2 linked regions of the Sagittula sp. P11 genome follow. The protein of the gene in region 2 interacts with the protein of the main gene of each other region in a pairwise test. Links are inferred from orthologs where the notes say so. Each region holds a gene or a part of one and is shown on either strand. Other genes may lie near its edges.

The links.
Region 1: the proteins of obgE (region 2) and rplL interact in binary tests that used the Escherichia coli proteins (3 or more experiments, as listed by UniProt). The link is inferred for Sagittula sp. P11 from one-to-one orthologs.

What each region holds. Positions count from the first base shown.
Region 1 is NZ_CP021913.1:1,654,718-1,669,844, forward strand. Bases 15-2,738 are described here. They hold rplL (50S ribosomal protein L7/L12), read right to left. Parts: upstream 1,705-2,738; coding sequence 1,324-1,704; downstream 15-1,323. Other genes in these bases: CDO87_RS08090 (GGDEF domain-containing protein), read left to right, coding at 415-1,242; rplJ (50S ribosomal protein L10), read right to left, coding at 1,777-2,295; CDO87_RS08105 (DUF4105 domain-containing protein), read right to left, coding at 2,576-2,738. Outside these bases: more of CDO87_RS08105, read right to left, coding at 2,739-3,427; rplA (50S ribosomal protein L1), read right to left, coding at 3,573-4,271; rplK (50S ribosomal protein L11), read right to left, coding at 4,277-4,729; CDO87_RS08120 (LysR substrate-binding domain-containing protein), read right to left, coding at 4,927-5,838; CDO87_RS08125 (DUF6647 family protein), read left to right, coding at 5,943-6,482; transcription termination/antitermination protein NusG, read right to left, coding at 6,586-7,119; preprotein translocase subunit SecE, read right to left, coding at 7,269-7,472; CDO87_RS08140 (hypothetical protein), read left to right, coding at 7,658-8,080; CDO87_RS08145 (hypothetical protein), read left to right, coding at 8,299-8,763; CDO87_RS26690 (hypothetical protein), read left to right, coding at 9,458-9,859; CDO87_RS08160 (zinc transporter ZntB), read right to left, coding at 9,980-10,972; CDO87_RS08165 (GNAT family N-acetyltransferase), read left to right, coding at 11,089-11,595; CDO87_RS08170 (GNAT family N-acetyltransferase), read left to right, coding at 11,598-12,116; tuf (elongation factor Tu), read right to left, coding at 12,276-13,451; CDO87_RS08180 (hypothetical protein), read right to left, coding at 13,548-14,132; CDO87_RS08185 (cytochrome P450), read left to right, coding at 14,264-15,127. UniProt on the Escherichia coli protein: The binding site for several of the GTPase factors involved in protein synthesis (IF-2, EF-Tu, EF-G and RF3). Is thus essential for accurate translation.
Region 2 is NZ_CP021913.1:4,198,298-4,213,661, reverse strand. Bases 6,845-9,805 are described here. They hold obgE (GTPase ObgE), read right to left. Parts: upstream 8,868-9,805; coding sequence 7,821-8,867; downstream 6,845-7,820. Other genes in these bases: CDO87_RS20250 (GNAT family N-acetyltransferase), read right to left, coding at 9,562-9,805; CDO87_RS20255 (GNAT family N-acetyltransferase), read right to left, coding at 8,988-9,551; proB (glutamate 5-kinase), read right to left, coding at 6,845-7,833. In the rest of the region: CDO87_RS20310 (COX15/CtaA family protein), read right to left, coding at 1-386; CDO87_RS20305 (SH3 domain-containing protein), read left to right, coding at 640-966; CDO87_RS20300 (RNA methyltransferase), read right to left, coding at 1,044-1,793; CDO87_RS20295 (thiamine phosphate synthase), read left to right, coding at 1,966-2,589; CDO87_RS20290 (1-acyl-sn-glycerol-3-phosphate acyltransferase), read right to left, coding at 2,704-3,540; CDO87_RS20285 (GNAT family N-acetyltransferase), read right to left, coding at 3,537-4,289; CDO87_RS20280 (DUF3553 domain-containing protein), read right to left, coding at 4,447-4,629; CDO87_RS20275 (histidine phosphotransferase family protein), read left to right, coding at 4,656-5,261; CDO87_RS20270 (glutamate-5-semialdehyde dehydrogenase), read right to left, coding at 5,359-6,624; more of proB, read right to left, coding at 6,727-6,844; more of CDO87_RS20250, read right to left, coding at 9,806-10,101; rpmA (50S ribosomal protein L27), read right to left, coding at 10,257-10,526; CDO87_RS20240 (50S ribosomal protein L21), read right to left, coding at 10,549-11,130; CDO87_RS20235 (DUF2059 domain-containing protein), read right to left, coding at 11,364-12,227; zinc metalloprotease HtpX, read left to right, coding at 12,772-13,695; CDO87_RS20220 (sorbosone dehydrogenase family protein), read left to right, coding at 13,852-15,144; CDO87_RS20215 (Lrp/AsnC family transcriptional regulator), read right to left, coding at 15,297-15,364. UniProt on the Escherichia coli protein: An essential GTPase which binds GTP, GDP and possibly (p)ppGpp with moderate affinity, with high nucleotide exchange rates and a fairly low GTP hydrolysis rate.

The sequences.
Region 1 (15,127 bases), 2.5 Mb from region 2 along the record:
GGCGAAGGGGGTGCCTGTTGTCCGGATGTTCTGGGGAAGACCGGATATGGGGGCTGGGGTCAGATATTCAACTGTCGTGCGCGCCCCCTGCCTCCGAAACACCTGCGACACGGGTTCGAATCGCTCGAGCCCGTGGGAGACTTCCGAATATTCGGTAAAGCGCATGCGCGCAACCCCCCTTGACCGGGGCGCGCGGTTTTATGCACTTGGAGCAGAATGACAAAAAGCGCCGGTTCCGTCAAGGAGTCATGGAAAAACAACGCTATTCCGCGGCTGGCGTGCCGCTGCCGTGCCAACTCCGCCCGAACGCACAGCAAACCCTTCACGGATCCTCAAGAAGCCGGCACGCCCTTAATCATTTCTTAACCTTCCGGCAATTAGACATGCGAACTCCGTGCGTTGCGTGGTGGGCCCATGATATACAGACTCCTGGACCGCCTGTTTCCACGGTCCTTCACGCGAAAGATCCTGTTCGTCGCCTTCATCGGAACGCACATCCCGCTTCTCGCCTTCACGGTCTTCGTCCTGCTCGGCGACAGCCCCTGGTCCGGCGACAAGACGGGTGCGCTTCTGCTGATCCTCGGGGCGACGGTCGCCGGCACCGGCCTGACGCTGGTCCTGCTGCGGCGACTGCTCGCCCCGGTCTACGAGGTGACGCGCGCGCTGGCCGCCTTCGAGGAGCGGCGCGAATTCGCGCCCCTGCCCGACCGTCACCGCGACGAGGTGGGCTTTCTCATGGTCGCCACCAACCGGGTCCTGACGGAGGCGCAGCAGCGCATCCACCGCTACCGCTCGGAGGCAGAGACCGATCCCCTGACGACGCTCCTCAACCGGCGCGGGCTGATGCGCGCGCTCGAAGGGGTGGAACAGGGGTCGATCCTCGTGCTCGACATCGACGACTTCAAGGCGATCAACGACACCCACGGCCACCCCATCGGCGACGCGGTCCTGCAGGCCGTCGCCCGGCGCATCACCACGGCGGTGCGGGAAAAGGACATCGTCGCGCGCCTCGGCGGAGAGGAGTTCGTCGTCGTCATCAACGACCCGCGCACCGATCCGGAGGACGTGGCCGACCGTTTGCTGACCTCCATCGGCAGCACGCCTGTCGCGGGCATCGCCGTGACCGCCTCCATCGGAGTGGCCGACTATCGGGGCGACGCGCAGCAGGCGCTCATCAATGCCGATATGCGCACCTATGCCGCCAAGCGGCAGGGCAAGAACCGCTACTGCATCGGCACCTGATCCGGCCCGGCAGGGCACCCCGCAAAAAAACAAGCGCCCCCGGATGGGAGCGCTTGCCGTAAACCAGTCGTGAGACGGGAATTACTTGATCTCGACTTCGGCGCCTGCCTCTTCGAGCTTCTTCTTGAGTTCTTCGGCTTCGTCCTTGGAAACGCCTTCCTTGACGGCCTTGCCACCGGCTTCCACCAGTTCCTTGGCTTCTTTCAGGCCCAGGCCGGTGATGCCGCGGACTTCCTTGATCACGTTGATCTTCTTGTCGCCAGCGGACTTGAGGATCACGTCGAACTCGGTCTTTTCTTCTTCGGCTGCCGCGCCTGCGTCGCCTGCCGGGCCAGCCATCATGACTGCGCCGCCGGCGGCCGGCTCGATGCCGTACTCATCCTTGAGGATGGTCTTCAGTTCTTGTGCTTCGAGCAGGGTCAGGTTGACGATTTGCTCAGCAAGTGCTTTGAGATCTGCCATTTTGAGACTCTTTCAGATTTAGATATGGGTTCCAACGTCAGGGAGCATTCCCTACGCAGGTCGAAAGGTTGCTTACGCCGCCTCGCCCTTTTCCTCGATGGTGGTGAGGATGGAGGCGATGTTCGATGCAGGTGCGCCAATGGCGCCGGCGATGTTCGATGCGGGTGCGCCGATGCAGCCGACGATGGAAGCAATAAGCTCATCGCGCGACGGCATTTTCGACACGGCCTCGACACCGGCACGGTCCAGCGTGGTGCCACCCATGGCGCCACCAAGGATCTCAATCTTCTTGTTATCCTTGGCGAAGTCTTCGATGACCTTGGCCGCTGCGACCGGGTCCTCGGAGAAGGTAAGCACCGTCATGCCGTCCAGATACTTGGCGATCCCCTCGGCGGGGGTGCCCTGGACAGCAATCTTGGCGAGCTTGTTCTTGGCGACACGGACCGTTGCTTCACCAGCGCGAGCGCGGTTACGCAGATCCGTCATCTCTGCAACCGTGAGACCCTCGTAGTGGGCAACCACCACGACGCCAGAGCTTTCGAAGATCTGGCCGAGTTCCTCGACCAATTTCTCTTTCTGGGCTCTATCCACAGTTTCACTCCAGTTGTTGGAGGGCGGACCCTCCGGCTCTCAGTCGACCGGGTGTCCCCGATCACAAAGTCCGAATGAGGGTCGACGCATCCTGTGGGCCCGACGCAGAAGCGCGGGGCTGAAAAGATGTCTCTTCCCGTCTCAGGCAGGAATTACCGGGGCCATTTCAGGAAATGGAACCAACCCACCGTCTCGGACGAATTGCGGCGCCGAATACGAATCGCATCCGGCACCGCGAGGCCTGCATTAGCACCGGCCATTATTTCTTGCAATCATTCAATCAAATCCCGCCGCGCATCCGTTCGCGCAAGGCGACACTAAATTCCGCCGGGTCCTTTATCCCGTAGAGCTCCCGCACCAGCGGAGAGATCAAGGCCCGTTCCTGCGTCGCCTCGAACCCGCCCATGTCCGCCAGCATTCCCTGCTCGTACAGAAAATCGTCGGCGTAGCCGGTCAGCACCCATGACTTGTCGAAGGGCACCACCCCGCGCTTTGTCCGGTTCACCGCCCGGGCCAGCACGTTGGTGCAGTTGGAAAACAGCGTGTTGTACCAGCGCGGCTCCGTCACCAGTTCCTCGCTCTCGCGCAGCATCGCCTTTAGCACGGCGCGCTGCTGCTCGATGGGGATCGACAGCGGGTAGAGGTACAGCTGATCGCCCGCCCAGAACTCCGAATTGCCGAACATGTCGCGCTCGGTCGTCCAGACAAAGAAGTACTCGAAGACCGGCAGCACGGCGGCCAGCGGCGCGTTGTAGCTCTCGCCCTCTTCGCGCCGCGCCTCGACGGAGGCGACATAGGTCTTCCCGTCGCGAAAGCGGAAGGACAGCATGGTGTGGGCGATGGCCTCGCTGCCGGTGAACGGCTCGACCACGAAATAGGCCTGCTCCAGCTCCTCGGGGACGAGGGTCGCGTTGATCCAGGCCTCGCGCGCGACGCTGCCGTCGGGGGCGTAATCCCAGTTGCGGATATTGCGGATCACCGCCGCCTCCTCTCCGGCAGAGACCAGCGGCAGACGGCTGTGATCGGCGCGCCAGTCGCGGTCGTGCGACGGCAGCAGAACCACCCACGGCAGGTAGAGGACCACGGCGATTGCGGCCACGGCGATGGCGAAAACCTTGAGAACGCGCTTCATGCCGCCGTCTTACCGCGCCGCCGGGAAACGGCAAAGGCGGGATACCCTGACCCTGCCCGCCCCCTCCTGACAGCCCCTTCGGACAGTCCCAAAGAAAAAGGGCGCCCCGGCGGGACGCCCTCCTTCAATTCCTGGAGCGGTCGGCTCAGTTGCCGGTCGCGTTCGACACGTCGACGGTGACGCCCGGGCCCATGGAGGAAGACAGCGAGATCTTCTTCATGTAGGTGCCCTTCGCGCCCGTCGGCTTGGCCGCGGACACGGCGTTCACGAACGCGCGGATGTTCTCGGCCAGCTTGGCCTCGTCGAAGGAAACCTTGCCGACACCTGCGTGCACGACACCGGCCTTCTCCGCCTTGAACTGGACCTGACCGCCCTTGGCTGCCTCGACGGCTTCCTTGACGTCCATGGTCACGGTGCCGACCTTCGGGTTCGGCATCAGGTTCCGCGGGCCGAGGATCTTGCCCAGACGACCGACGATCGGCATCATGTCCGGCGTCGCGATGCAACGGTCGAACTCGATGGTGCCGCCCTGGATGGTTTCCATCAGGTCTTCGGCGCCGACGATGTCCGCACCGGCTTCCTTCGCCTCGTCAGCCTTCGGGCCACGTGCAAAGACTGCCACGCGGACGGTCTTGCCGGTGCCGTTCGGCAGGCCGACCACGCCGCGGACCATCTGGTCGGCGTGACGCGGGTCGACACCGAGGTTCATCGCGATTTCCACGGTCTCGTCGAACTTCGCATTGGAGTTCGACTTGATCAGGGAAACGGCTTCCTCGACGGTGATGTTTTCCTTGCCTTCGAAGGCTTCGCGGGCTGCACGGGTGCGCTTACCAAGTTTTGCCATGACGATTACCCTTTCACCTCGATGCCCATCGACCGGGCGGAGCCCAGGATGATCTGCATTGCCGCTTCGACGTCGTTCGCCGAAAGGTCCTTCATCTTGGCTTCGGCGATCTCGCGGACCTGCGCCACGGTGACGTGTGCGATGGTCTCACGGCCCGGCTTCTCGGCACCGCGGGGGCGGTTACGCTTGCCCACGGGCTTCAGACCGGCGGCCTTCTTCAGGTAGTAAGACGCGGGGGGCGTCTTGATGTCCATCGTGAAGGACTTGTCCTGGTAGTAGGTGATCACGGTCGGGCACGGCGCGCCGGGCTCCATTTCCTGCGTCTTGGCGTTGAACGCCTTGCAGAATTCCATGATGTTGATGCCGCGCTGACCCAGCGCCGGACCGACCGGCGGGGAGGGGTTGGCCTTGCCTGCAGGGATCTGCAGCTTCATCTTGCCGGCGAGCTTCTTTGCCATCGGCTTTCTCCTTTTCCATCTCCCCCGCGACGCGTCGAAGGGGCTTCTTGTGGCGTGGTCAGGTCCGGATCTCGCGTGACCCTCGCCTCCCACGGTGGATTGCGCGCAACCTGACGGTTCCGCAGCAACAGGGGCGCCGCATATAACCTCGGCGGCGGTTTGGCAAGTGATTCCGAAGGGCGGCCTGCCGTCGCGCGCTATTCTGCGGCAGGACGGGCCAGCAGCGGTGCACCGTCCCGCTCCATCTCGGCAAAGACCCAGTCCCGGAAGCTCCGGATCATCGGATCGTCGGCCCGCGCCTCCGGATAGGCGACAGAGTAGATCGTGACCGGCAGCGTCACCGTGTCGAACAGCCGCTCCAGCCGTCCCGCCTCCAGCGTTCCGCGCACCATCATGTCATAGGCCAGCGCCACGCCCTGCCCCTGTTCCGCCGCCGTCGTTGCCAGTTCGCAGTTCGGAAAGACCGGCCCGCGCGGCAGGGCGCGCGGCGCCACCCCCGCCGCGTCGAACCATTCGTCCCAGGCGTCCAGGACCTCGTCGTGCATCAGCCGCAGCCGCAGCAGGTCGGACGGCACCCGCACATCTTCCCGCTCCCGCAGCGCGGGCGAGATCACCGGGTAGCGGGCAGAGGTCATGAACGGCTCGGTGACGACGCCGGGCACGGGATCGTCAGCCCACTGGATCACAAGGTCGCTGTCGTTCGCGGCGAAATCGGTCGAGGGCGCCCCGACCGACACCCGCAGCCGCACGCGGTCGCCGAATCCCAGCCGGTCCAGCCGGGGCACCAGCCATCGCGCCGCAAAGCCCGGCGTGCAGAGGACACGGAACGGCCGCGCGCCCGCCTCCTTCACCGAACGGGTGGAGTCCTCGAAGGCATCCAGCAGCCCGGTCATCTTCCCGGCATAGCCGCGCCCGGTCAGCGTCAGGGAGATCCGGCCGCCCGTGCGCTCGAACAGCGCGGTGTCGAGGAACGCCTCAAGCGCCTTGATCTGGTGACTGACGGCAGAGGGGGTCAGGCACAGCTCCTCTGCGGCGGCCTTGAAGCTGAGATGCCGGGCCGCGGCCTCGAAGGCCCGCACGGCCGCGAACGGAGGGAATTTGCGCCCCATGGCTGAATTCCTTTCAACGGCTGGTGAAAATTGGTCTTTTGCGCCGGTGACGGGCCGATCGTAGCATCTTCTCACCAACTCTCAAAATTCGAACGAGGCCGGACATGAGCCCCTTTCACCGCTTCGGCGCGCCGCTCGGCTGCGCCCTGATGACACTCGTCTGCATGGCACCCGCCACCGTCGCCGCCGACGCAGACCCGCTGGCCTGGCGCGACGCCCCCACCATCGGGGCGCTCGTCTCGCACCTCGACGACTGGCTGGACACCCATTCCGACCTGCCCCGGCGCGACGGGCCGCCCCTTGTCCGGTGGATCGGCGCGGCCCGCGCGGCCAGCCTGCACACCGCGCGTCACGCATCCCAGGAAGGCATGGCGCGCGGCATGTACGACCCCGAGGCCGACACCATCTTCCTCGTGCGCCCGTGGGACATGAAAAACCCCTACGACGTGGGCGTGCTCCTGCACGAACTGACGCATTACCGGCAGGAAGAGGCGGGCCACTGGTACTGCGCGGGCGCGCAGGAACTGCCCGCCTACCGCCTGCAGGAAGAGTGGCTGGCGGACCTCGGCCTCGAAGCGGACATCAACTGGATCGCCGTCGTGCTGGAGGCAGGCTGCACACGCCGCGACATCCACCCCGACTGACCGGCCCCGCCCGCAGCAAAGGAAAAGGCCCGCGCGGATGCACGGGCCCGAAGGATCTGCCAGAAGATATGCGCCGTCGCTAATGACCGGCGGCGCGAAGGGCTCAGCCCTGCTTCGACACCTGGGTGAAGTCCAGCTCCACCGGGGTCTCGCGGCCGAAGATCGACACCGACACCGACAGGCGCTGGTTGTCCTCGTCGACGCCCTCGACCATGCCGTCGAAGCCCTCGAACGGACCGTCGTTGACCTTGACCCGCTCGCCGATCTCGAAATGGATGAGCGTCCGGGGCGCCTCGTCGCTTTCCTGCACGCGGCCGAGGATCGCCTCCACCTCCGCATCGCGCATCGGCATCGGACGGCCCTGCGGACCGAGGAAGCCGGTCACCCGGTTGATGTTGGAAATCAGGTGATAGCCGCGGTCCGACATCTCCATGTGAACCAGCACGTAGCCGGGCATGAAGCGACGCTCGGTCGTCACCTTCTTGCCGCGCCGCACCTCGATGACTTCTTCGGTCGGGACCATGACCTCGTCGATCTGGTCCTGAAGCCCCTGCTCCTCAACCGATGTCCTGATCTGCTCGGCGATCTTCTTCTCGAAGTTCGAGAGAACGCTCACCGAATACCACCGCTTTGCCATGTCGACCTCGATCATTCCGCCCCCGAACGGGGCGCCTTCCGGAAATGAAACGGCGCGCGAGCCTTTATAGCCGCGCGCCGGAAACTGGACCCGTCCGTTACACCGTCCGAAACCGGATGGCAAGGGCCGGAGCGCCCCTGCGCCCGACTTCAGCTGCCGCCGAAGTAGGTCAGGATACCCGTCAGACCGGACCGGATCGCCAGGTCCACCAGCGCAAAGAAGACCGCCGTCAGCGCCGCCATGATGAAGACCATGATGCTGGTCAGCGTGACTTCGCGCCGGGTCGGCCAGACGATCTTGGCCACTTCTGCGCGGACCTGCTGGATGAACGTGATCGGGTTGGTCGTCGCCATGCGTGAATGTCCCGTGTGCTGCGGTTTCGTGGGCATGTACGCGCAGGGGCCGGCAAAAGCAAGGCGTGAGCCGCTCCCGGATGCGTGAATGAATCGAATGAACCTTTTCGGCTCGGGGAGGTTTACCCCCCAGAGCGCCACGGCAAACACGCCGCCGACGCAGCAGAAACCTAAAAGGATCTGACATGAAACGTATTCTGACCGCAACCGCCCTTATTTCCGTGATCGCAACCGGCGCAATGGCCCAGAGCGAGAGCAGCTTCAACGCAAACGAGATCAACACCTTCATTCCCGAGGTGAACGTCGAGATGCTGCCCGACGCCCAGGTCGCTTCCCTGATGGCCACCATCAACGGCGAAGGCAACGAAGAGACGAAAGAGCGCCAGATGCGCGCCTACCTGGGCGAGTTCAAGACGAACAACCCCGAGCTGGAAATCACCCTCTACCCCGAAGGTCTGACCGACGCCGAGATCGAGGCGATGATGACCTACGCACCGGGCGTCGACATCTACTCGATCACCGACGAGCAGTTCGCAGAGCTGCGCGCCGTCCTGGCGACCAACGACGAAGAGGCGATCAAGACCTACATCGACACTCTCGAAATGTGATCCAGGTCACAGTTCTACCCGGAAGGGGGCCGCTTTCAGCGGCCCCTTTCTCGTGCCCGCTCACACCCGGTCACGGCATCGTAAGAATTTGAAAAATAATCGAATTTTCTTGGAACGATCATTGGGGAAGGCGGTTGTTCTTGTGCAAGGCAGGTGCAGAACAGCACGGCCAAAGAGGTGCACTGCACCGCCCACGAAGATGAAAAGGAGACATCCTTATGAAACGTTTTCTGACCGCAACCGCACTCGTGTCCGTCATTGCAACCGGCGCCGTGGCGCAAACCAGCTTTGACGAGAACACCATTTCCACGTTCCTTCCGAACGTGAACGTCGAGGCGCTGAGCGACGAGCAGGTCAACACCCTGATCGGCATCGCCAACGGCCCGGGCAACGAGAACGAGAAGTCCCGCCAGATGGAAGCCTACCTGGGCGAGTTCCAGTCCGACAACCCGCCGGCCGTGGCCGTCGACGAGCCGCTGCCCGAAGTGGCTGAAGCCGACGAAATCGACGACATGAACGACGAAGGCACGTTCAACGTGAACCAGATCGAAGCGTACATCCCCGAGCTGGACGCATCGACCCTGACCGAACAGCAGACCGCCGCCCTGATCTCGATCATGAACGGCGACGGCAACGAGAACGAGAAGAAGCGCGAAATGCGCGCTTACCTCGGCATCGAATAATCCAGGTTCCTGTTAGCAAGTACGGGGCTGCCTTCGGGCGGCCCCTTTTTCGTGCGCACACGAAACCTCCGCTGCAACGGCAGCACTGGCATGACATCGATGTCCGGAGGAATGGCAGGGGCAGCAGGGTTCGAACCCGCGACCTACGGTTTTGGAGACCGTCGCTCTACCAGCTGAGCTATACCCCTTCAGGCCGTGCCGTCAGGTACACGGGCCAGCGGGTGAAATCAAGACGTCTTTGTCAGGGAATTTGCGCCGCCTTCCAACGCGATCCGCGGGCAGCGCCCGGCCCGCCGGTCTGCACCGGCACCACCCGCCGACACCCCCCGCGCAACAGCCCGCCCTGCCCGCAGCCTTGATCGGCCCGCACGCCCGCGACGGCCAGGAGCCGCGCGCCGCGAACAGTCGCCCCCCGGCACGAAGCGCCGCCCTGCCCCGGGCCGAACCGCCCCCGTCCGACCCGCAGGATTCGCCCCGGACCGCGCTGGAATCTCATGCCCCCGGGGGTCCGCCCAGCCCCGAAAAGGGCGCCGCAAGGGGCGGAATCCGATTTTTCATTCCCGCACACGAACTGTGCACAGCACGAATTTCCCCTTTCCGAGGCCCCGCGCGCGGCCGCGCCGGGAACCCCCTTGAAACCGCCGGAACGCCCGATTGTCCAAGCGGGCTTGAGCCGCACCAAAAGCCTCACTTCATGCACAAAGACCCGTTTGGCCGTCGCCGATTTCAAGCACACGTTTTCGCGAGCAATCCGAGATTTCTTCGTGATTTCAATGTCTCAGACGGCAAGCCTACTTGTTCGGTGTCGGAAGCAAACACCGACGCAAACAAGACCGGCGGCACCGATGCCGCCACCTCAAACTGGAGAAATGAAATGAAAACGCTTATCGCATCCACCCTCGCCGCAACCGTTCTTCTGACCGGCGTTGCCTCCGCTGCTCCGGCCCCGCGCCTGTCGTCCGAGGCATTCATCCTGCTGCCGAACGCCGACTACTCGAACCTGACCGACACCCAGGTTCACCAGATCAACGCAGTCGTGCACTCCGGCGGTGACTCGAACGAACTGCGCAACGGCATCCGTGCAGTTCTGAAGTGATCTGCCACAAGGTATCGCGCGGGCCCGCACTCCCAGCCTGCGCGATACCGAAGTTGCCAATGCCGCGCCCCCACGGGGGTGCGGCCAATACGTTTCCGGGGGTCCGCGCCCCGATCCCCCTCAGATCCAGCGCATCCGCCGCAGGACCACAAGCTGCAGGGCACCGATGACGCAGAGCGCGCCGGTGAACACCCAGAAGGCCAAGGGCCACTCTGCCCCCGGCATTCCCGCCAGATTGATCCCGAAAAGACCCGTCAGGAACCCCAGCGGCAAAAACACCGCCGAGAGGATCGACAGCAGGTAGAGGTTGCGGTTCAGGCGTTCGTCCCGCGCGCTCTGCATCTCGTCCCGCACCAGCGCCATCCGGTCGCGCAGCGCGTCGGCGTCCTCCACCACCCGCTCCAGCGCGTCCAGCTCCTCTGCCAGTTGCCGCAGGTCGTCGCCCTCCACCCAGTCGGGATGGACCGCCTGCAGCGTCCGCATCGCGTCGCGCTGGGGCTGCAGGTAGCGGCGCAGGATGATCGCGGTGCGCCGCAGGTCCACCAGCCGGCCGGCCATCTCGGGCCGGACCTCCTCCAGCACTTCTTCCTCAAGGTCGTCGGCCTTGTCGTCGACCTCGCGCCAGAACGCCTCGATCCGGTAGGTCAGGCGCTCCGTCAGCATCACCAGGAACTCCGCCGCGTCCTTCGGCCCGCCGCCACGCTCAAGGCTCTCGGCGATGTCCTCGATCGCCTTCACCTTCCGCATCGACAGCGACACGATCCGGTGCGGGTCTATCCACAACCTGACCGAGACCATGTCCTCCGGCGCCTCGCCCTCGATGGTGTTGACGCCGCGCAGGATGACGATCAGCCCGTTGCCCACCGGCGTGACACGCGGGCGGGTCTCCTCGGCCACCAGCGCATCGATGATCGTCGGATCGAGATAGGACAGGTTCCCGACGATCCACGACGGCGTGTCGGCGTGCTGGGCGCGCAGATGCACCCAGGCCAGCGTGTCGTGGCGCAGGAGTTCCGGCACTTCGGCAGGTTCGAGGCGGCGGCCCGCATCGGGACCGTCAAGGGCAAAGGCGCGCAGGATCATGTCCTGCGTAACGGGGACGAGAGTGGTCATCTGGCGGAGGATAGAGCGGCTTTTGCCCTGCGCAATGGGCGACGCGCAGGCCGTGCGACTTGACGATCCCCCCGGAACGTCGAAGGGTCGCCGCAACGCGGGAAAGGCGATGACCGATGGACCAGACAGTGACCTTGCAGGAGCTGCGCAGCCCCGCCCCCGCGGCCGAGGCGCTGCTGGCCCGCCACCATGCCGACATGCGCGCGCAATCGCCCGAGGAAAGCTGCCACGTCATGACCTCCGACGCGCTGCGCGCCAGCGGGGCGCGGGTCTTTGCGCTTTGGGCCGGGGGTGCGCCCTGCGCCGTGGGGGCGCTGAAACCGCTGGACCGGGCGGGCTGGCCCGACGGCGTGGACTGGCCCGACGGCGGCACGGTGATGGAACTGAAAAGCATGCACGTCGCCCGCGCCCGTCGCGGCGAGGGGCTGGGCAGGGTGCTGCTCGACGGGCTGGCCGATCAGGCCCGCGCCTCCGGCGCCGTTGGCCTCTGCCTTGAAACCGGGTCGGAGCCGGACTTCGCCGCCGCCCGCGCGCTCTACCACCGGGCGGGCTTCACCGATTGCCCGCCTTTCGGGGACTACGTGACCGACCCGCTCTCCGTCTTCATGCTGCGCCGCCTGTGACGCTGCCCGTCAGACTGCGCACCGCCCGGCCCTCCGACGCAGCGATCCTCGCGGCGATCTCCTTCGAGGTCTGGATGCACACCTACATCCGGCGCGGCGTCGACACGGCCTATGCCGAATACGCGCTCGACACCTTCACCGCGGCGAACCTCGCGGCTGTCCTCGCCGATCCCGGCGAACACGTGATCCTGTCGGAGAACGAGGAAGGCCCGGACGCCTTCATCCGCCTGACCCGCAACCGCCCCGCGCCGCTGCCGGGATGCTCCGATCTGGAGATCTCGACCCTCTACGTCCAGCCCCGCCACCACGGCCGCGGCCTTGGCCGGGCGCTTCTGGCGCGCGGGATCGACCACGCCCGGTCGCTGGGCCAGCCTTCCGTCTGGCTGGCCACCAATTCCGAAAACACCCCCGCCATCGGCTTCTACCTGCGGCAGGGCTTCGAACGGATCGGCACCACGCACTTCCGCATCGGCGACGCCGCTTACCCCAACGACGTGTTCCGCCTGACGCTCGACCGCTGAGGCAGGGCGGCGCAGAGCCCCGCCCTACGGGGTGGGGTGTGGCTTGGGAAGGTGCGCGATGTCCTGTGGACAAGCGAACCGGGGGCAATAGAAAAGGGCGCCCCGTTTGGGACGCCCTTCGTTGTTCTCGGCCGGGCAGGCGCCCGGCACAGGTCGCGATCAGGCGACGATCTTGGAGACGACGCCCGAACCGACGGTGCGGCCGCCTTCGCGGATGGCGAAGCGCAGGCCTTCTTCCATCGCGATCGGTGCGATCAGCTCGACGTTGAACTTCAGGTTGTCGCCCGGCATCACCATCTCGGTGCCTTCCGGCAGCTCGACGGTGCCCGTCACGTCGGTCGTGCGGAAGTAGAACTGCGGACGGTAGTTCTTGAAGAACGGCGTGTGACGGCCACCCTCTTCCTTGGTCAGGATGTAGACCTCGCACTCGAACTTCGTGTGCGGGTTCACCGACTTCGGCTTGCACAGGACCTGGCCGCGCTCGACCGCGTCACGGTCGATGCCGCGCAGCAGCGCGCCGATGTTGTCGCCTGCCTCACCGCGGTCCAGCAGCTTGCGGAACATCTCGACACCCGTGCAGGTCGTCTTCTGCGTGTCCTTGATGCCGACGATTTCCAGTTCGTCGCCGACGTTCACCACGCCACGCTCCACGCGGCCGGTGACCACGGTGCCGCGGCCGGAGATCGAGAACACGTCCTCGATCGGCATCAGGAACGGCTGGTCGGTGGCGCGCGGCGGCTGCGGGATGTACTCGTCCACGGCGGCCATCAGTTCGCGGATCTTGTTCTCGCCGATGGCTTCGTCACGACCTTCGAGAGCGGCCAGCGCCGAACCCGCGATGATCGGAATGTCGTCGCCCGGGAAGTCGTAGGCGGACAGCAGTTCGCGCACTTCCATCTCGACGAGCTCCAGCAGCTCCTCGTCGTCCACCTGGTCGACCTTGTTCAGGAACACGACCATCGCCGGGATGCCCACCTGACGGCCGAGCAGGATGTGCTCGCGCGTCTGCGGCATCGGGCCGTCGGCCGCGTTCACCACGAGGATCGCGCCGTCCATCTGCGCCGCGCCGGTGATCATGTTCTTCACGTAGTCGGCGTGGCCGGGGCAGTCGACGTGCGCGTAGTGGCGTGCCTCGGTCTCGTACTCGACGTGCGCGGTCGAGATGGTGATCCCGCGGGCCTTCTCTTCCGGCGCGCCGTCGATCTGGTCGTAGGCGCGGAATTCGCCGAAGTACTTCGTGATCGCCGCGGTCAGCGTGGTCTTGCCGTGGTCAACGTGACCGATCGTGCCGATGTTGCAGTGCGGTTTCGACCGCGAAAACTTTTCCTTTGCCATCTCTCAGACGCCTCATGGTTCATGGGGCCACACATCTGGCCCGGTTCACATGGCGGGGCGTTTATTGAGTCGCAGCCGGAAAATCAAGCCGTTCGATCAGCCTTCGGGCTGCGCGACGGGTGCGGCCGCCGCTGCGGGCGCGGCGCTCGCGACCGTGGCGGACCCGGCGGTCGCGAACCAGCCGTCTTCCTCCATGCGCTCGCGCAGCCACTTTTCGATCCACAGCGCCGCTTCCTCCGCCAGCGAGGCGATCTGCTGCTCGCGCGTCATGCCGTAGGAGGGCAGCACCTGGACCACGCGCACAACATGGGTTTCCTCGTTCATCTTGGCCTTCGCGGCATCGTCCCAGACCGTCACGCGCAGCGACAGGCCGGACTTGCTGGGCACCAGCGGCACCGGCACCGCCAGCGAATATTCCTCGAGGCTGATGCCAAGGTGATAGAACTTGCCACCGTCGTAGCGGCGGAACCGCGTCTCCACCGCGCGGTCGACCGCCGTCACCCATTCCTCGCTGCTGGCCTCCTTCGAGATGCCCACCATGTTGAGGTTCGGCGCCACGACGATCGCGTGCCCCATCTTGAAATCGCCCAGCGGTTCGACCGGCCGCGACAGGTCGGATGTCGCATCCGTGCAGGCGGCAAGGCCCAGCATCAGGCTCAGAATGGCAAGAATGCGTACCATAGGTACCCCCGTTTACTTGGTTTTCCCGTAGCGCAGCCCCGGTTCACGTGCAATCTCGCAGGCCTTTGTCAATGGCACGATCCCGCCTATGTTTGCAGGGAAACCACAGGCCGCGAGGCCGGGAGCGCACCATGACCGAACTGAAGCCGCATCGCCTGCCCGTGCAGGTGCCGCTGGTCACACGACCGCTGGGCATCTGGGGCAGCCTCCAGGCATCGCGCCGCAACGTGCTGTCCATCATCCCCGAGGTCGCCACCCGCCAGCCGATCCTTTCGGGCAAGACAGGCAAGCGCTGGCACATGGTGATGGAGCCGGGCGCCATCCGCCGCGTCCTGCTGGAAAACCTCGACGCCTACCCCAAGAGCCTCGTCACCAAGAACCTGCTGAAACCGGCCATCGGCGAAAGCCTCTTCATCGCCGAGGGCGCGCACTGGCGCTGGCAGCGGCGCACCGCGGCGCCGGTCTTCGGTCACCGCAACGTGATGAACCTCGCCCCGGTGATGAGCGCCGCGGCGGGCCGCTCGGTCGAACGCATCCGTGCCGCGGGCCCCCGCGCCGTCGACTTCCTTGAGGAAATGGTCAGCGTCACCTTCGACGTGATCTCCGACGTGACCTTCTCCGGCGACAGCACCTTCGACCGCGACGGCGTGCATTCCGCCATCGACGCCTACATCGCGGAGGCCGGGCGCATCTCGCTCTTCGACCTTCTGGGCTTTCCCGACTGGGTGCCGCGCCCGGGGCGGGCCTTCTTCGCGGGCGGCGTGAACCAGATGAAGCAGATGGCCGACCGCGCGATCGAGACGCGGGCCAGCCGCGACCCGAACGCCGTGCCGGACCTGCTCGACCTGCTGAAGGCCGGCGCCGACCCGGAGACCGGGCGCACCATGTCCACAGCGGAACTGCGCGACAACCTGCTGACCTTCATCGTCGCGGGGCACGAGACCACGGCCCTGACGCTGTCGTGGTCGCTCTACCTGCTGGCCTTCGACCAGGAG
Region 2 (15,364 bases):
ACGACGCCGATCAGCCGGCCAAGCTGCCGGTGGCCCCATTCCCACCAGTAGATCGTCTTGAACTCGGACATGGACATGCCCTTGTTCTGCAACTGGTATTCCGGGATCTCGCGGTACTTGTCGAACTCGGCCGTCCAGGCGGCTTCCGACATCGGCGGCAGCGCCCCGGTGACCGGCTTCCATTCCGTGATCGACAGGCCGCTGTCGGTCAGCCGGGTCAGCCCGCCCACGGCGATCATCACCACGACCAGCACAAAGAGCACCATCAGCCAGATCCGGATCGCCCCGCGCGCGCCGCGGCTTGCCTTGTCGATCATCCCGCCGGTGGGGGCCTGTTTCGGCGTCTCGGCGCCAACCTCCTCGAAGAGCTTGCGTTTCTCGGCCATTCCGGTCTCCTTTTTCGCTTCGCCAACATAGCCGCGTTCGGGCGGGCTTCAAGCGCCAGAGCCGCGCCCGATTGACCCGGCAGGTCGCCCCGCCAGCGCGCCATGGACCCGGGGGCCGCCACGTCAAGGGCGGGGTCGGGAATTCCACCAGTCAGGACTTCCGGACTACGCGTTCCGCCTTCCCGGCCCTACCTTCACGTCAAGCGGCCATACGCCGACCGTCAGTCGATGATTTGCAAACGAGGGTGCCCCGATGAAGACGATCCTGCTTTCCGCCGCCATCGCCACAGCGAGCCTTGCGGGAACGGCGGCCCTGGCCGATCAGGTCTGGGTGGGCGGCAGCGCGCTGAACGCTCGCAGCGGGCCGGGCACGCACTACGCAAAGGTCACCACCTTCCCCGCCTGCACCGAGCTGAACGCCGTGGGTTACGCCAACGGCTGGGCCAAGGTGACCTGGCACAACGCCTATTACTGGGTCTCCGCGAAATACCTGCGGGGTCAGGCCTGCGCACCGCGCGCCGCCCAACCGAAGAACACCTACCGCCAGCCCAGCTACCGGCCCAACGGCTACAGCTACTGACGCGGCACGACGTCCCCAGCAGGCCGGTTTCCTCCCTGTCCGGCCCGGCTGACTGGCCGGCTGATCCCCCCCAAGGATCAGCCGGCCTTTTTATTGGCCCACCGCACCATCTGGCGCATCATGCCGTGCAGCATCTGCACGTCGGCCCGGGTGAGCGGCATGCGCGACCACATGTTGCGCAGGTTGAGCTTCATGCCTTCGGCCTTGGTCTCGGGAAAGAAGAACCCCGCCTCGTCCAGCTGCTGCTCGTAGTGCCGGGCCAGATGCTCGACCTCGTGGCCCTCGGCGACCTCGGTCCCTGCCAGCGCCTCCGCCTTGGGCGCAAATTCCGCCGTGGCGCGCTGCCATTCGTAGGACATCAGGAGCACGCATTGCGCGAGGTTCAGGGAGTAGAACTCCGGGTTGACCGGGACGGTGACGATGGCACTGGCCTGCGCCACGTCCTCGTTCTCCAGCCCCGCGCGCTCGGGGCCGAACATCACCGCCACGCGCTGGCCCGCGGCGATCCGGCGGGCGGCCTCGGCCATGGCTTCGCGCGGCTCGTAGACCGTCTTCGTCAGGTCGCGCGACCGCGCCGTGGTGGCCAGCACGAAATGGCAGTCCGCCAGCGCATCGGCCAGCGTGTCGGTGTGCTGCGCCTCGTCCAGCAGGCGCCCCGCGCCGGAGGCCATGGCCACCGCCTTCGGGTTCGGCCAGCCGTCGCGCGGCCCCACGACCCGCATCCGGTCCAGCCCGAAATTCCACATGGCCCGCGCCGCAGCGCCGATGTTCTCGCCCATCTGCGGGCGGACCAGCACGATGGCCGGCTGCTGTGTCCCTCGGGTCATGGCCCCTCCGTCTCGATCGCCCCCGCCTAGAACGCCCGCCCCGGCAGCACAAGCCCCCGCCAGAGGCAGGATTGCCCCCTTCACCGGCGGCTACGCGCGAAACCCCGCCACAAATCCCCATGGTCAAACGGAAAATCCCGCGCTAAGAGGGCCTCCGTCAGGAGAGGACCCGATGACCCAGCCCGAGACCCCCCAGATCTACCTCGTCACCCCGCCGGAAATCGAGCTTTCGCGCTTTCCGGCCGAGCTGAGGCGCGTGCTGGACGGGGCCGAGATCGCCTGCCTGCGCCTGTCGCTGGCCACCCGCGACGAGGACCGCCTGATGCGCGCCGCCGATGCCGTGCGCGAGGTCGCCCATGCCGCCGACGTGGCGCTGGTGATCGACACCCACGTGGTGCTGGCGGAACGGCTGGGCCTCGACGGTGTGCACCTGCTCGACGGCGGGCGCGGCGTCCGCGCCGCCCGCAAGACGCTGGGACCCGATGCCATCGTCGGCTGCCACTGCGGCCAGTCCCGGCACGAGGGCATGTCGGCGGGCGAAGCCGGTGCGGATTACGTGACCTTCGGCCCGGTGGGCGGCGCCCTGGGCGACGGCGCCCACGCCGAAACCGAGCTGTTCCAGTGGTGGTCCGAGGTGATCGAGGTTCCGGTCGTGGCCGAAGGCGGCCTCGACCCCGAGAACATTGCAACCCTCGCCCCCTTCGCCGACTTCTTCGCCGTGGGCGAGGAGATCTGGAACGACGATGACCCGCTGGCCGCGCTGAAACGCCTGCAGGCCGCCATGATCCCCGGCTGAGCCCGGGGCCCGCCCCGCTCCTTCATCTTGGCCGAAATACCTCGGGGGTCCGGGGGCAGCGCCCCCGGCGTATCGCCGGGCCGCAGGCACGGCGATACGCCCTTCTTTCCCCCGTCACCCCTTCCGCGACAGCGCCCGCTCGTGCCCCGCGCGGACCTGCGTCTCCAGCGCGTGGGCCAGGCTCTTGCGGTTGGCGTAATCGTCGACCCGCACCGGCGCATGGCAGACCAGGTCCACCGATCCCTGCCGCCGCTGCGCCAGCACGCGGGCCAGCGAGGGCGCGAAGTCCATGCCGCCCCACCAGCCATAGAACCGCGGATCGGCGCCTTCGGGCGCGTGGTAGGCGAGGCTGACCGCCTGCACCGACACCTCGTGCACCAGGTCCTCGTCGAAGAAGGCGGCAAAGAGCGGCGTGCGGAAGGTCAGGACGCGCAGGCCGTCGGTCGAGGTGCCCTCGGGAAAGAACAGCAGCCGGTGGCCGTGGGCCAGCCGTTCGCGGAAAAGCGCAGTCTGCGCGGCGGCATCGCGGCGGTCGCGGGTGATGAAGACAGTGCCGGTCGCCCGCGCCAGGAGGCCGATACCCGGCCAGCCCGCCACCTCCGCCTTGGAGACGAAGTAGACCGGCCAGCGGCTGTTCAGCACGAAGATGTCGAGCCAGGAGGAATGGTTGGCCACAAGCGCGCCGCGCGGCGCGGGCGGGCTGCCGCCCGCCCTGACCTTCAGCCCCATGATCCGCAGCACGAAGCGGCAGACCACGCGGGTGATGTGCGGCGTCCAGGGGCGGTCCATGCCGTGCAGCGGACGCTCGATGAGGCGCAGGAGCATCATGAGCAGCAGCCCCGTCACCAGCACCAGCGCGATCGGCGTGCCGCGCCAGGCCACGCGCAGCCGTTCGGACAGGGTGAAGGGCGGATGGGCCGGCGGCTCTTCCCCCTCCCAGGTGTAGCTCATGTCGCCCGCTCCCGCGTGTAGACCGCGCGCTGCCGCTCGGTCATGCGGGCGGTGTCCATCACGAGGCAGACGTCGGTGGTGTTGAAGGCGTGGTCGACGTAGGCGCCCTCGCCCACGCAGCCGCCGAGCCTGAGGTAGGCCTTGATCAGCGCGGGCACCTCGAGCATCGCGCCCACCCGGTCGATATCGGCCTCGGGGACCAGGTTCATGTCCTGGAAATTGCGGGCGCGCACCCGCAGGTCCGGCGGCGCGAGGTGGCGGTGGTGCAGGAGCGACAGCGGCTGCGCCAGCCGCGCGATGTCGGTGCCGTGGAAGCTGGCGGTGCCGAACAGCACCTCGATGCCGTGGTCGGTCACGTAGGCGGCCAGCCCCTGCCAGAGGTGGAACATCGCAGGTCCGCCGCGGTAGTCGGGATGCAGGCAGGAGCGCCCCAGCTCCAGCAGCCTGCGGCCCGAGCGGCGCAGCGGCCCGAGGTCGTATTCGTCCTCCGAGTAGAACTGCCCGGCCTCCGCCGCGCGGTCGTCGCGCAGGAGCCGGTAGACCCCCACCACCATGTCGCCGCGCGCCGGGTCGCAGACCAGCAGGTGATCGAAGAACGGGTCGAAGCGGTCGCGTTCCAGCCGGTTCTCGTGATCGACCAGCGGGCCGTCGCCGCCCAGCTCGGCCACGAAGACGTCGTAGCGCAGCCGCTGCGCCGCCGCCACGTCCGCCGCGTCCCGGGCCAGCCGCACTGTAAAGCTGTCGCTCATGTGTTTCGTTCCGCCGGCCGCCCGGCGCCCTGTGCCACCCCGTATCCGGGCGCGTTCTAGAGCATCTCGGCCCGGTTTGGAAACGCCCAATTGCCGGGCGTGGCGCTTGCCGCGACCGCACAGTGGTTAACCATTTGTCAACCGGTGACGCCCTAGTTTAGGTTTCGAACACGGGAACGAGGGCCACGACCGAGCCGTCGAGCACGACCTTGCCCTGTTCCCTGAAATTGACGGTGATGCGCCCGTCGATGTTGGACTGGACCTGACCCAGGCCCCAATCCGGCTGATCCGGATGGCGGACGATCTGACCGGGCTCCAGCAAGGCGTTGATGTCGTTCATGTCCGTTCGTCCTTGTGGAGATAGAAATGCAGAATGTCAGCGCCACGCTCGCAGCACTTGTGGGGTCGCGCCTGTGCCACGACCTTATCAGCCCGATCGGTGCGATCCAGAACGGACTTGAGCTGATTGCCCTGTCGGGGGCCGACCAGTCCAGCCCGGAGATGACGCTGATCCAGGACAGCTGCGCCAGCGCCGCGGCGCGCATCCGGTTCTTCCGGGTGGCCTATGGCGCGGCGGGCGAGGCGCAGATGATGTCGCGCCGCGAGATCGCCGGCATCCTGTCGGGCGTGACCAGCGGCGGGCGGCTGACGGCGGAATGGTCGGCGGCGGAGGACCAGCCGCGCCCGGAGGTGCAGCTCTGCTTCCTGGCCTTCCAGTGCTGCGAGAGCGCGCTGCCCATGGGCGGCGCCGTGCGGATCGAGAACGACGCGGCCGGCTGGACGGTGCGCGCATCGGGCGCACGGATCAACGGCGACCGGACGTACTGGGATCACATCAACGGCGCGGCGCCGCTGGACACGCCGCCGCCCGACAAGGTGCATTTCGCGTTGCTGCCGATCCTCGCAGCAGTGCGCGGGCGGCAGTTGCTGGCCACCCTGACGGACGATTCGATCACCCTGAAGATCGCCTGACGCAAGGTCCCGGAGCGGCCCGCCCGGAGCGGAGCGGGGCGGCGGCGCGAAGCCCCGCCCTACGTCATGTCGCGCAGGGCGGGTGCCGTCAGCATCGTCACTTCCGCAGGATGCCGTCGCCTTCGACGAGGTACTTGAACGAGGTGAGCTGCTCGACCCCCACCGGGCCGCGGGCGTGCATCTTGCCGGTGGCGATGCCGATCTCGGCGCCCATGCCGAACTCTCCGCCGTCGGCGAACTGCGTCGAGACGTTGCGCATCAGGATCGCCGAATCGAGCCGCTGGAAGAACCGGGCGGCGGCGGCATCGTCCTCGGTGATGATGCAGTCGGTGTGGTTCGAGCCGTAGCGCCGGATGTGCGCGATGGCGGCGTCGATGTCGTCCACCACCTTCGCGGCGATCACCATGTCGAGGTATTCCTTGCCCCAGTCGGCCTCTGTCGCCTCCTCGGTGCCGGCGATGGCGCGCAGGGTCTCGTCGGCGCGCACCTCCACCCCGGCGTCGATCAGCGCCCGGATGATGCCCTGCCCGATGTCGTCGACCACGTCGCGGTGGATCAGCAGGCATTCGGCGGCGCCGCAGATGCCGGTGCGCCGGGTCTTGGCGTTCTTGACGACCGAGAGCGCCTTCACCGGGTCGGCGTCCTTGTCGATGTAGATGTGCACGATGCCTTCGAGGTGGGCGAAGACCGGCACGCGGGCCTCGCGCTGGACAAGACCCACGAGGCCCTTGCCGCCGCGCGGGATGATGACGTCGATGTAATCGGTCATGGTCAGCATCTCGGAGACGGCGGCCCGGTCGCGGGTCGGCACCATCTGGATCGCATCCTCGGGCAGACCGGCCTCCTGCAGGCCGTGCACGAGGCTGGCGTGGATCGCGGCGCTGGAGTGCAGCGATTCAGAGCCGCCGCGCAGGATCACCGCATTGCCCGACTTCAGGCAGAGCGCGCCCGCGTCCGCGGTCACGTTGGGCCGGGATTCGTAGATCACGCCGATCACGCCGAGCGGTGTGCGCACGCGCCGGATGTGCAGGCCCGAGGGCTGGTCCCATTCGGCGATGACCTTGCCCACGGGATCGTCCTGCTGCGCCACGGCGATCAGGCTGTCGCGGATCGCGGCGATGCGGTCCTCCGTCAGGGTCAGGCGGTCCATCATCGCGTCCGAGAGACCCTTTTCGCGCCCGTAGTCGAGGTCCTTTGCGTTGGCCTCGACGATGGCGGCGCGGTTGTCCCACAGGTGAGCTGCGGCGGATTCGAGCGCCTTCTGCTTGGCAGCGGCTGGTGCGAAGGCGAGATCCGCTGCGGCGGCGCGCGCGCGCGTGCCGATGTCCTGCATCAGGGCGGGGATGTCGGTGAGATCCTTCATGGGCCTTGCCTTCGTGGTTGGGGTTCGAGGGGTATTTTTACAGGGGATGCGCGCAGGGCGCCAGTTCTTCGGACGCCCGCGCGCGCCCCGGTTCAGAACGGGTCAGAGCGCCATGTCGTCGCGATGGACAAGCACGGCGCGCCCCGGATAGCCGAGGATCTGCTCGATCTCGGCGCTGTGGTGGCCGGCGATCTGGCGCGCCTCGGCGGCGGTGTAGCGGGCGAGCCCCTGCCCCAGCGTGGTGCCGTCGGGGGCGCGCAGCGTCACCGGGTCGCCCCGGCCGAAGGTGCCTTCGACACGGGTGAGACCTGCGGGCAGCAGGCTTTTCCCGCGGGCCAGCGCCTGCGTGGCGCCCGCGTCGATGATCAGCGTGCCCTGCGACTTCATCGCGGCGATCCAGCGCTTGCGGGCAGCGTGCGGGTCCATGTCGGCAACGAACAGCGTGTGCGGCGCCCCGTCCCTGAGGCGCGCCAGCGGGTGATCCGCCGCCCCGTGCATGATGACCATGGCGCAGCCGGAGGCCATGGCGGTCTTGGCGGCCATCACCTTGGTCTTCATCCCGCCCTTGGATAGGCCCGAGCCCGCGTCACCGGCCATCGCCTCGACCTGCGGTGTTATATCGTTCACCGTCGCGAGGCGCTGTGCCTGCGGGTCGTTGCCGGGGTTGCCGGTATAGAGCCCATCGACATCCGACAGCAGGATCAGCAGGTCGGCGCCGGTGGTGACGGCGATCTGCGCCGCGAGGCGGTCGTTGTCGCCATAGCGGATCTCGTCCGTGGCGACGGTGTCGTTCTCGTTCACGATGGGCACGGCGCCGTGGCTGAGCAGCGTGGCCAGCGTGGCGCGGGCGTTCAGGTAGCGGCGGCGGTCGGCGGAATCCTCAAGCGTCACCAGCACCTGCGCGGTGATCAGACCGTGGCGGGCCAGCGCCTCAGCCCAGGCGTGGGCAAGGCGGATCTGGCCGCAGGCGGCGGCGGCCTGAGCCTGTTCCAGCGGCAGCGTGGTCTGCGGCAGGCCGAGCAGCCCGCGCCCCAGCGCGATGGAGCCGGAGGAGACCAGGATCACGTCCTTGCCGGCGGCCTTCTGTTCGGCGATGTCCTCGGCGATGGCGGCGAGCCAGTCCCGGCGCAGGTCGCCGGTCTTGCGGTCCACCAGCAGCGCAGAACCGATCTTGACCACCAGCCTGCGCGAGGCGGTCAGGGCTTCCAAGGCTTGTCCTCCTCGTCCTCCGGATCGGCGGGACGGTCGGCTGCGCGGCGGGCATCGACATGCGGCCGGAGCGCGCGCAGCACCTCGGTCACGCCTTCCTTGGTGGCGCCGGACATCAGCATGACGTTCTCGGCCCCGGCGGCCTCCAGTTCGTCCTTGAGGAAGGCGCGTTCCTCGTCGTCCATGGCGTCGATCTTGTTCAGCACGGTGATGCGGGGCTTGTCGGTCAGCCCCTCGCCGTAGGCGTCGAGTTCGTCGCAGATGGTCTGCCAGTCCTCGATCAGCGTGCCGGAGGTGCCGTCGATCAGGTGCAGAAGGACAGCGCTCCGCTCGATATGGCCGAGGAAGATGTCGCCCAGGCCACGGCCTTCGTGCGCGCCCTCGATCAGGCCGGGGATGTCTGCCACGACGAATTCGGTGTTGTCGACCTTCACCACCCCGAGGTTCGGGTGCAGCGTGGTGAACGGGTAATCCGCGATCTTCGGCCGGGCGTTGGAGGTGGCGGCGAGGAAGGTGGACTTGCCCGCGTTGGGCAGCCCCACGAGACCCACGTCCGCGATCAGCTTCAGCCGCAGCCAGAGGGTGCGTTCGATGCCTTCCTGACCGGCGTTGGCGCGGCGCGGCGCCTGGTTGGTGGAGGTCTTGAACCGCAGGTTGCCCCAGCCGCCGTTGCCGCCCTTGGCCAGCAGGACGCGGTCGCCCAGCGTGGAAAGATCGGCGATGACGGTTTCCTCGTCCTCGTCGATGATCTCCGTGCCCACGGGCACGCGCAGCAGGATGTCGTCGCCGTTCTTGCCGGTGCGGCCGCGGCCCATGCCGCCCTGCCCGTTCTGGGCGAACCAGTGCTGCTGGTAGCGGAAGTCGATCAGCGTGTTGAGGCCGTCCACGGCCTCTGCCCAGACGGAACCGCCCGTGCCGCCGTCACCGCCGTCGGGGCCGCCGAACTCGATGAACTTCTCCCGGCGGAACGAGACCGAGCCGTTGCCGCCCGAGCCGGAGCGGACATAGACCTTGCAGAGATCGAGGAATTTCATCGGAACGTGCTTTCGAACTGGGTGGCCGGGATGTAGCGGGATTTGCGTACGGGAACAAGCGATCCCGGCGTGTGGAAGGGGCGGACTGCGCGCGGGCCGGACCGTTGCGCAGGCGGGGTGTCACGGGTGCGCCGGGTGGGCGTCCGCGGGGTCATGTTGTGGCGGCAACGGCGCATCGGCGGGCAGGATCACCCGCTCTACCGTCACCGGCCGGCCGTGGAAGAAGGCGTGCCGTTCTTCGCTGTGCGTCGGGCCATGGAAACCGAGTTTCGCCAGCACCCGGGCAGAGCCCGCGTTGCCGGTGATCCAGCCACTGTGGAGGGTGGCCCCATGTTCGGCGCGGTGGTGGCGGATCGCGGCCTCTGCCGCTTCGGTCATCAGCCCCCTGCCCCAATGGTCGCGGCGCAGCCAGTAGCCCAGTTCCCACGCCGCCGGACGGTCGTCGGCAAGGCGGCTGGCGTGCTCGATGGTCAACACCCCGCAGGGCACGTCCTCAGCGACCAGCGCCAGCGTTCCGGGCCGCCCGGCAAAGCGTTCGACGAAGGCCGCGCCATCCGCCGCCGCGTAGGGATGCGGCACGGAGGTCAGCCAGCGATGCACTTCGGGATCGGCGATGTGGCGGGTGATCCAGCCCTCGTCCCCGGCGCGAAGAGGCCGGAGGACCAGCCGCTTCGTGCGCAACATGGGGGGCTCCTCAGCTCAGCTTTTTCAGGTAGGTCCAGGTCGGGACCTTCGACTGGCGCGCGACGGAATAGGATTCCGCGTCGCCGATGTATTCGAAGCCGCAGTTCACCAGCACCTTGGCCGAGGCCGGGTTGTCCTGGAAGACAGAGGCGAACATCGTCTTGTTGTTCAGCGGGTTGGCCTCTACCAGGGCGCGCACGGCCTCCGACGCGAGGCCGGTGTTCCAGAAGGCGGGCGCCACCCAGTAGCGGATTTCCGACTGGTCGCGGTCCAGCCGCATCAGCTTGATCACGCCCATGAATTCCGACCCGCCGACGCGGGTCCCGTCCATCGCCCAGATGTCCCATTCGCGGTCCGGCGCCACGGCGCGGGTCACGAAAGCCTCTGCCGCGCCGGGGGGCACGGGGTGCGGGATCGTGGGGGTCATGGCGGCCACGCGCTTGTCGGAGGCGTAAAGCTCCCACAGGCCCATGTCGGACCGGCGCACGGGGCGCAGGTCGAACCGTTCGGTTTCCACAACAGGAAGGTCATTCGTCAAATCAAGGCCCATCTGCACTCTCCTCTCGTGCATCCCTCGCAATCACGAAGGTCTGGGATAACGGACATACATGTCCGATATAAGGCCGGGCCCGGTCGCTCAAAAGGCGAAGGGGACCGGCCGGTTGGCCGATCCCCCGTCTGTAACTTTCAGACCTGAAAACCGGCTTACTCGGCAGCCTCCGCTGCCGGCATTACGGAAATGAAGGTGCGGCCTTTCAGTCCCTTGTGGAACTGGACGGCGCCCTCGACCGTGGCAAAGATCGTGTGGTCGCGGCCCATGCCGACGCCTTCGCCCGGCCAGAACTTCGTGCCGCGCTGACGCACGATGATGTTGCCGGGGATAACGGCCTGGCCGCCGTAAAGTTTCACGCCGAGGCGACGACCTGCGGAGTCGCGACCGTTGCGGGAGGAACCGCCTGCCTTTTTATGTGCCATGTGTCTCTCTCCTTACTATCGGTTACGCGAGGGTCTTCGCCTGCTCGACCCACTCCGGCTTCACCTTGGTGGCCTCGAAGGTTTCCGGGTCGACAGCGGCGAGCTGCGCGTAGGTCGTGATGCCTGCGTCGTTCAGCTTCTTGGCGGCGGCGGGGCCGACACCGGTGATCTGGGTCAGGTCGTCACCTTCGCCACCCTTTGCGGCGGCTGCGGGTGCGGCTGCGTCGTTCGACGCGGCCTTCGGAGCGGAGCCCGCGCCGATTGCGGCCTTGACGCCGGTCTTGTCTGCGCCTTCGGACAGGATCTCGGTGATCCGCAGGACGGTCAGTTGCTGACGGTGGCCCTTGGTCCGCTGCGAGCTGTGCTTGCGGCGACGCTTCACGAAGTGGATCAGCTTCTCGCCCTTGACCTGGTCCACGACCTCGGCCTGCACGGCCGCGCCCGACACGAAGGGTGCACCGACGACGACGGAGTCACCGCCGAGCATCAGGATGTCGTTGAACTGAACGGTCTCGCCAGCGTCTGCGGCCAGCTTTTCCACCCGGAGGGTGTCGCCGGCTGCGACCTTGTACTGCTTGCCGCCGGTTTTCATCACCGCGAACATGCGCGTCTTCCTTTTCTCTGCCGCGTCCTTCGGCCCCCGGTTCCGGGCGTTGGCGGGGCGCCTGCCCCGGCCTCGAACTGCGCGTCTTTCTCAAGACGTTGGTTGATGTGCCCTGCGTCGGGCGGGTATCTCAAAAACGAAAGGCGGGGCCTGAGCCCCGTCCTTTGGTCCGGTGCCTATACGCGCGTGCGACAGGCCTGTCAAGCGCTCCGCACCCCGCGGCGCGCCCTGTTCTACAGCTCCTGCGTCTGCATCTGTTCCGCCGCGGCGAGCCCCAGCGCATAGGACACCTCGTCGTACATCGCGTTGAACCCGGCAAAGAGCGCGCGGTTCAGAAGACGCCCCTCGGGCGTGGCGGAAATCTCGATGTACTGGGCGAGTTCCGCGTCCGTCAGCGGCTCGTAGGCCAGCATCAGGAAGGCATAGAGCCATTCGCGCGTGTCGTCGCGGGTCTCTTCCTCCTGCCCCCAGACGTCGGCGAGGATGTCGCCCTCCGTCATCGCCAGGCCGCCGCCGTCCACCAGCCCGCGGTAGAACTGGAAGGAGGCGTTGAGCGCGCCGGCCACGTTGGCCTCGAGCAGGTCGTTCACCTCGATGAAGCGGGTGAGTTGCTGCATCCGCGGCGCGTCGAGATCGGCGGCAAGGAAAGCCTGCCGCGCGGTGTCCTCCACCTCGTCGTCGATCATCGCGCGGCGCGCCGAAAGCTCGAGCTGCACGATGCGGGTGCCCGTCTCGGACGAGAAGAAGTCGACCAGCGGCCCGATGTCGGTGCCGTCCAGCAGATGGGCGAAGTGGTTGCGCATGACGATGTGCATCTTCGGCACGTCGTAGATCTGCGACAGAAGGGTCTGCCAGCGGGCGTTGTCCCCGCCCTGGAACATGTCGTCGCCAAGATCGGCCCCGTAGGCCAGCCCCTCGACGCGCATGATCTCGAGCATGGAATCGATCTGCAGCGCATCCAGCAGGTCGTCGATGCCCTCCTTCGCCGGATCGGCGCGCAGCGGCAGCGCGGCGACAAGGCAGAGCATCAGTGCGGCGGCGATGCGCATGAGCCCTGCCCCCGCGGGCTGCTGCGCGAATCTGGTGGCGGTGGCCATGGGGTTGTCCGGGTCCTCGTGCGTGTTTGCTGGGTTACAGGTAGCCCGGCAGGCGGGCGGCAACAACCGTGTTGCGCGGCCTGTGCGGCGCTCCGGCGAAATTCCGTTGTTTTGGCTGTTGCACCTGCCTTTTGAATTGTCTAAACGCCCCTCTACCCAGACCCCCGCGGAGAGGTGCCGGAGTGGTCGAACGGGGCGGTCTCGAAAACCGTTGTGGGCGCAAGTCCACCCAGGGTTCGAATCCCTGTCTCTCCGCCACTATTCCCTGACTATGGATCGCCCTCTCCTGCCTTGCGCAGGAAAGACGGCGTGTGGGGATTGTCGGCTTTGTCTGACATATCATGTGCGCGGGTCATCGGCGTGACATGCCCGCGGGTTCCTTTTTTTCGCGCCTCCAATAGATGTGGAGCCGCGCGGCGGCGGCACCTTCCGGTCCAGCGCCGCCCCTTGCCCCATCATTCACATCCACCGGCAAATGCTTGCGCGCTCGGGAACCGTCTCCATATCTCATCCATTACCGCATGGAAGCGGCACGGAGGCTTGGATGGGCTATGTAAAGACAGCGATGCTCATGGCGGCGATGACGGCGCTGTTCATGGGCGTGGGCTACCTGATCGGCGGCACGGGCGGCGCGATGATCGCGCTTCTGGTGGCGGCGGGGATGAACGTCTTCACCTGGTGGAACTCGGACCGCATGGTCCTGCGCATGCACAACGCGCAGCCGGTGGTGCGCGGCGACCGGATGGGGCTGCACGCCCTCACGGCCGAACTGGCGCGCAACGCCGGCCTGCCGGAGCCCAAGGTCTACCTGATCGACACGCCGCAGCCCAATGCCTTTGCCACCGGGCGGAACCCCGAGAATGCCGCCGTGGCGGTGACCTCGGGCCTGATCCGCAGCCTCAGCCGCGAGGAGCTGGCCGGCGTGATCGCGCATGAGCTGGCGCATATCCGCAACCACGACACGGCGATCATGACCGTGACGGCGACCTTCGCCGGGGCGATTTCCATGCTTGCGAACTTCGCGATGTTCTTCGGCGGCTCGCGCGAGAGGCTGGGCCTGATCGGCACGCTTCTGATGATGTTCCTTGCCCCGCTGGCGGCGGCGCTGGTGCAGATGGCGATCAGCCGGACGCGGGAATACGCCGCCGACAAGGCCGGGGCGGAGATCTGCGGCCAGCCGCTCTGGCTGGCCTCGGCGCTGGAGAAGATCGCCGTGGGCGCGGCCCGCATCGACAACCACGCGGCAGAGCGCAACCCGGCCACGGCGCATATGTTCATCATCAACCCGCTGCATGCCCACAAGCACGACAACCTGTTCGCGACCCACCCCGCGACGGAGAACCGGATCGCTGCCCTGCGCGCCATGGCCGGTCAGGCAGGTTCGGGACGTGTGCGGGACACCGCGACCGTCTCTTCCAGCAGCGTGCCGAAGACCCGCGCGCGCCGTCAGTCCGGTCCCTGGTCGTAAGGGTCCGGAGAGGCGACTGCGGCGACGCCTTGCCGTCGGGCGAATGGCCCCGCCCTGATGCCACCGCTTTGCGTCCGCCTGACCTTCTGAGCGGACAAGGCAGGTATCGCTCGCCCACGCCGTTGGATAAGGTGCCGGTCAAACAGAGAGGTACACATGGAGCTTATCGCAAAAGCAACCGCCCTGGTGGGCGGCACCGTCGCATACGTGCGGCGCATGGGATCGCCGGCACATCAGGCCTTTGGCGCAAAGCCCGACATTCCCGAGGCCCGTGCGCAGGGCATCATGACGCTGAAGATGCCGGTTGCCGAAGGCTGGAAGGACGGCCGACTGCCGACCTGCGCGCCCGGGCTCAAGGTCAACGCCTTTGCCAGCGGGCTCGACCATCCGCGCTGGATCGAGGTGCTGCCGAACGGCGACGTGCTGGTGGCGGAGTCGAAGGAACAGGCCGGGCCGCCGAAGACGCTGATGGATCACGCCGCGCAGGCGACGATGCGCCGGGTCAAGGCCATCGGCAAGAGCGCCAACCGCGTCACCCTGTGGCGCGACGCGGACGGCGACGGCGTGGCGGAGATCCGCAAGGTCTTTGTCGAAAACCAGAACCAGCCTTTCGGCATGGCGCTGGTGGGCAACCGCTTCTACCTCGGCAACACGGACGGGATAAAGGTCTTCGACTACGCCGACGGAGACGAGGCGCTGTCCGGCGACGGAGAGAAGCTGGTCGATTTCAAGCCGCACGGCCACTGGACGCGGAGCCTGATCGTCTCGCCCGACGGGACGAAGATCTATGCCGGGGTCGGGTCGCTGTCGAACATCGGCGACCAGGGCATGGCGGCCGAGGAAGGCCGCGCGGCGATCTGGGAACTGGACGTGGCCACGGGCGCGGCGCGCATCTTCGCCTCCGGCCTGCGCAACGCGGTCGGCATGGCGTGGGAGCCGGTGACCGGCAAGCTCTGGACCGTGGTGAACGAGCGCGACGGCCTCGGCGACGAGACGCCGCCGGATTACCTGACCTCCGTTCAGGACGGCGGGTTCTACGGCTGGCCCTATTGCTACTGGGGCAAGACGGTGGACGACCGCGTCGCGCAGGACCCGGAGATGGTCGCGCAGGCGATCACGCCGGACTACGCGCTTGGCGGGCACACGGCGTCGCTGGGGCTCTGCTGGATGCCCGAAGGCACCCTGCCCGGTTTCGGCGCGGGCATGGTGATCGGCCAGCACGGATCGTGGAACCGCTCGAAGCTGAGCGGCTACCGGCTGATCTTCATCCCTTTCGAGGGCGGCAAGCCGAGCGGCCCGGCGCGGGACATCCTGTCGGGTTTCCTGTCGGAGGACGAGAAGCTGGCCTACGGACGGCCTGTCGGGGTGACGCTGGGACCGGACGGCGAGTCGCTGCTGATGGCGGATGACGTGGGCGACGTGATCTGGCGGGTGACGGCGGCCTCCTGAGCGCCGTTGCGGGCGCCTGCATTCACCGAAGCGCCCGACATAGATGCTGCGGCCCTGTCACGGATCAGGGCCGCAGCTTTCCCCCGGTCAAGCCTGCCTTGCGGAAAGACGCTCTGTATAGCGGATGGTCCTGTCGCGAGGCCCCGCCGCCGTCACACCGGCACCTGCCGCGTGTGTTTTATCCGGCGCAGGGCGAAGATGGTGGATGTGCCCGCCACGC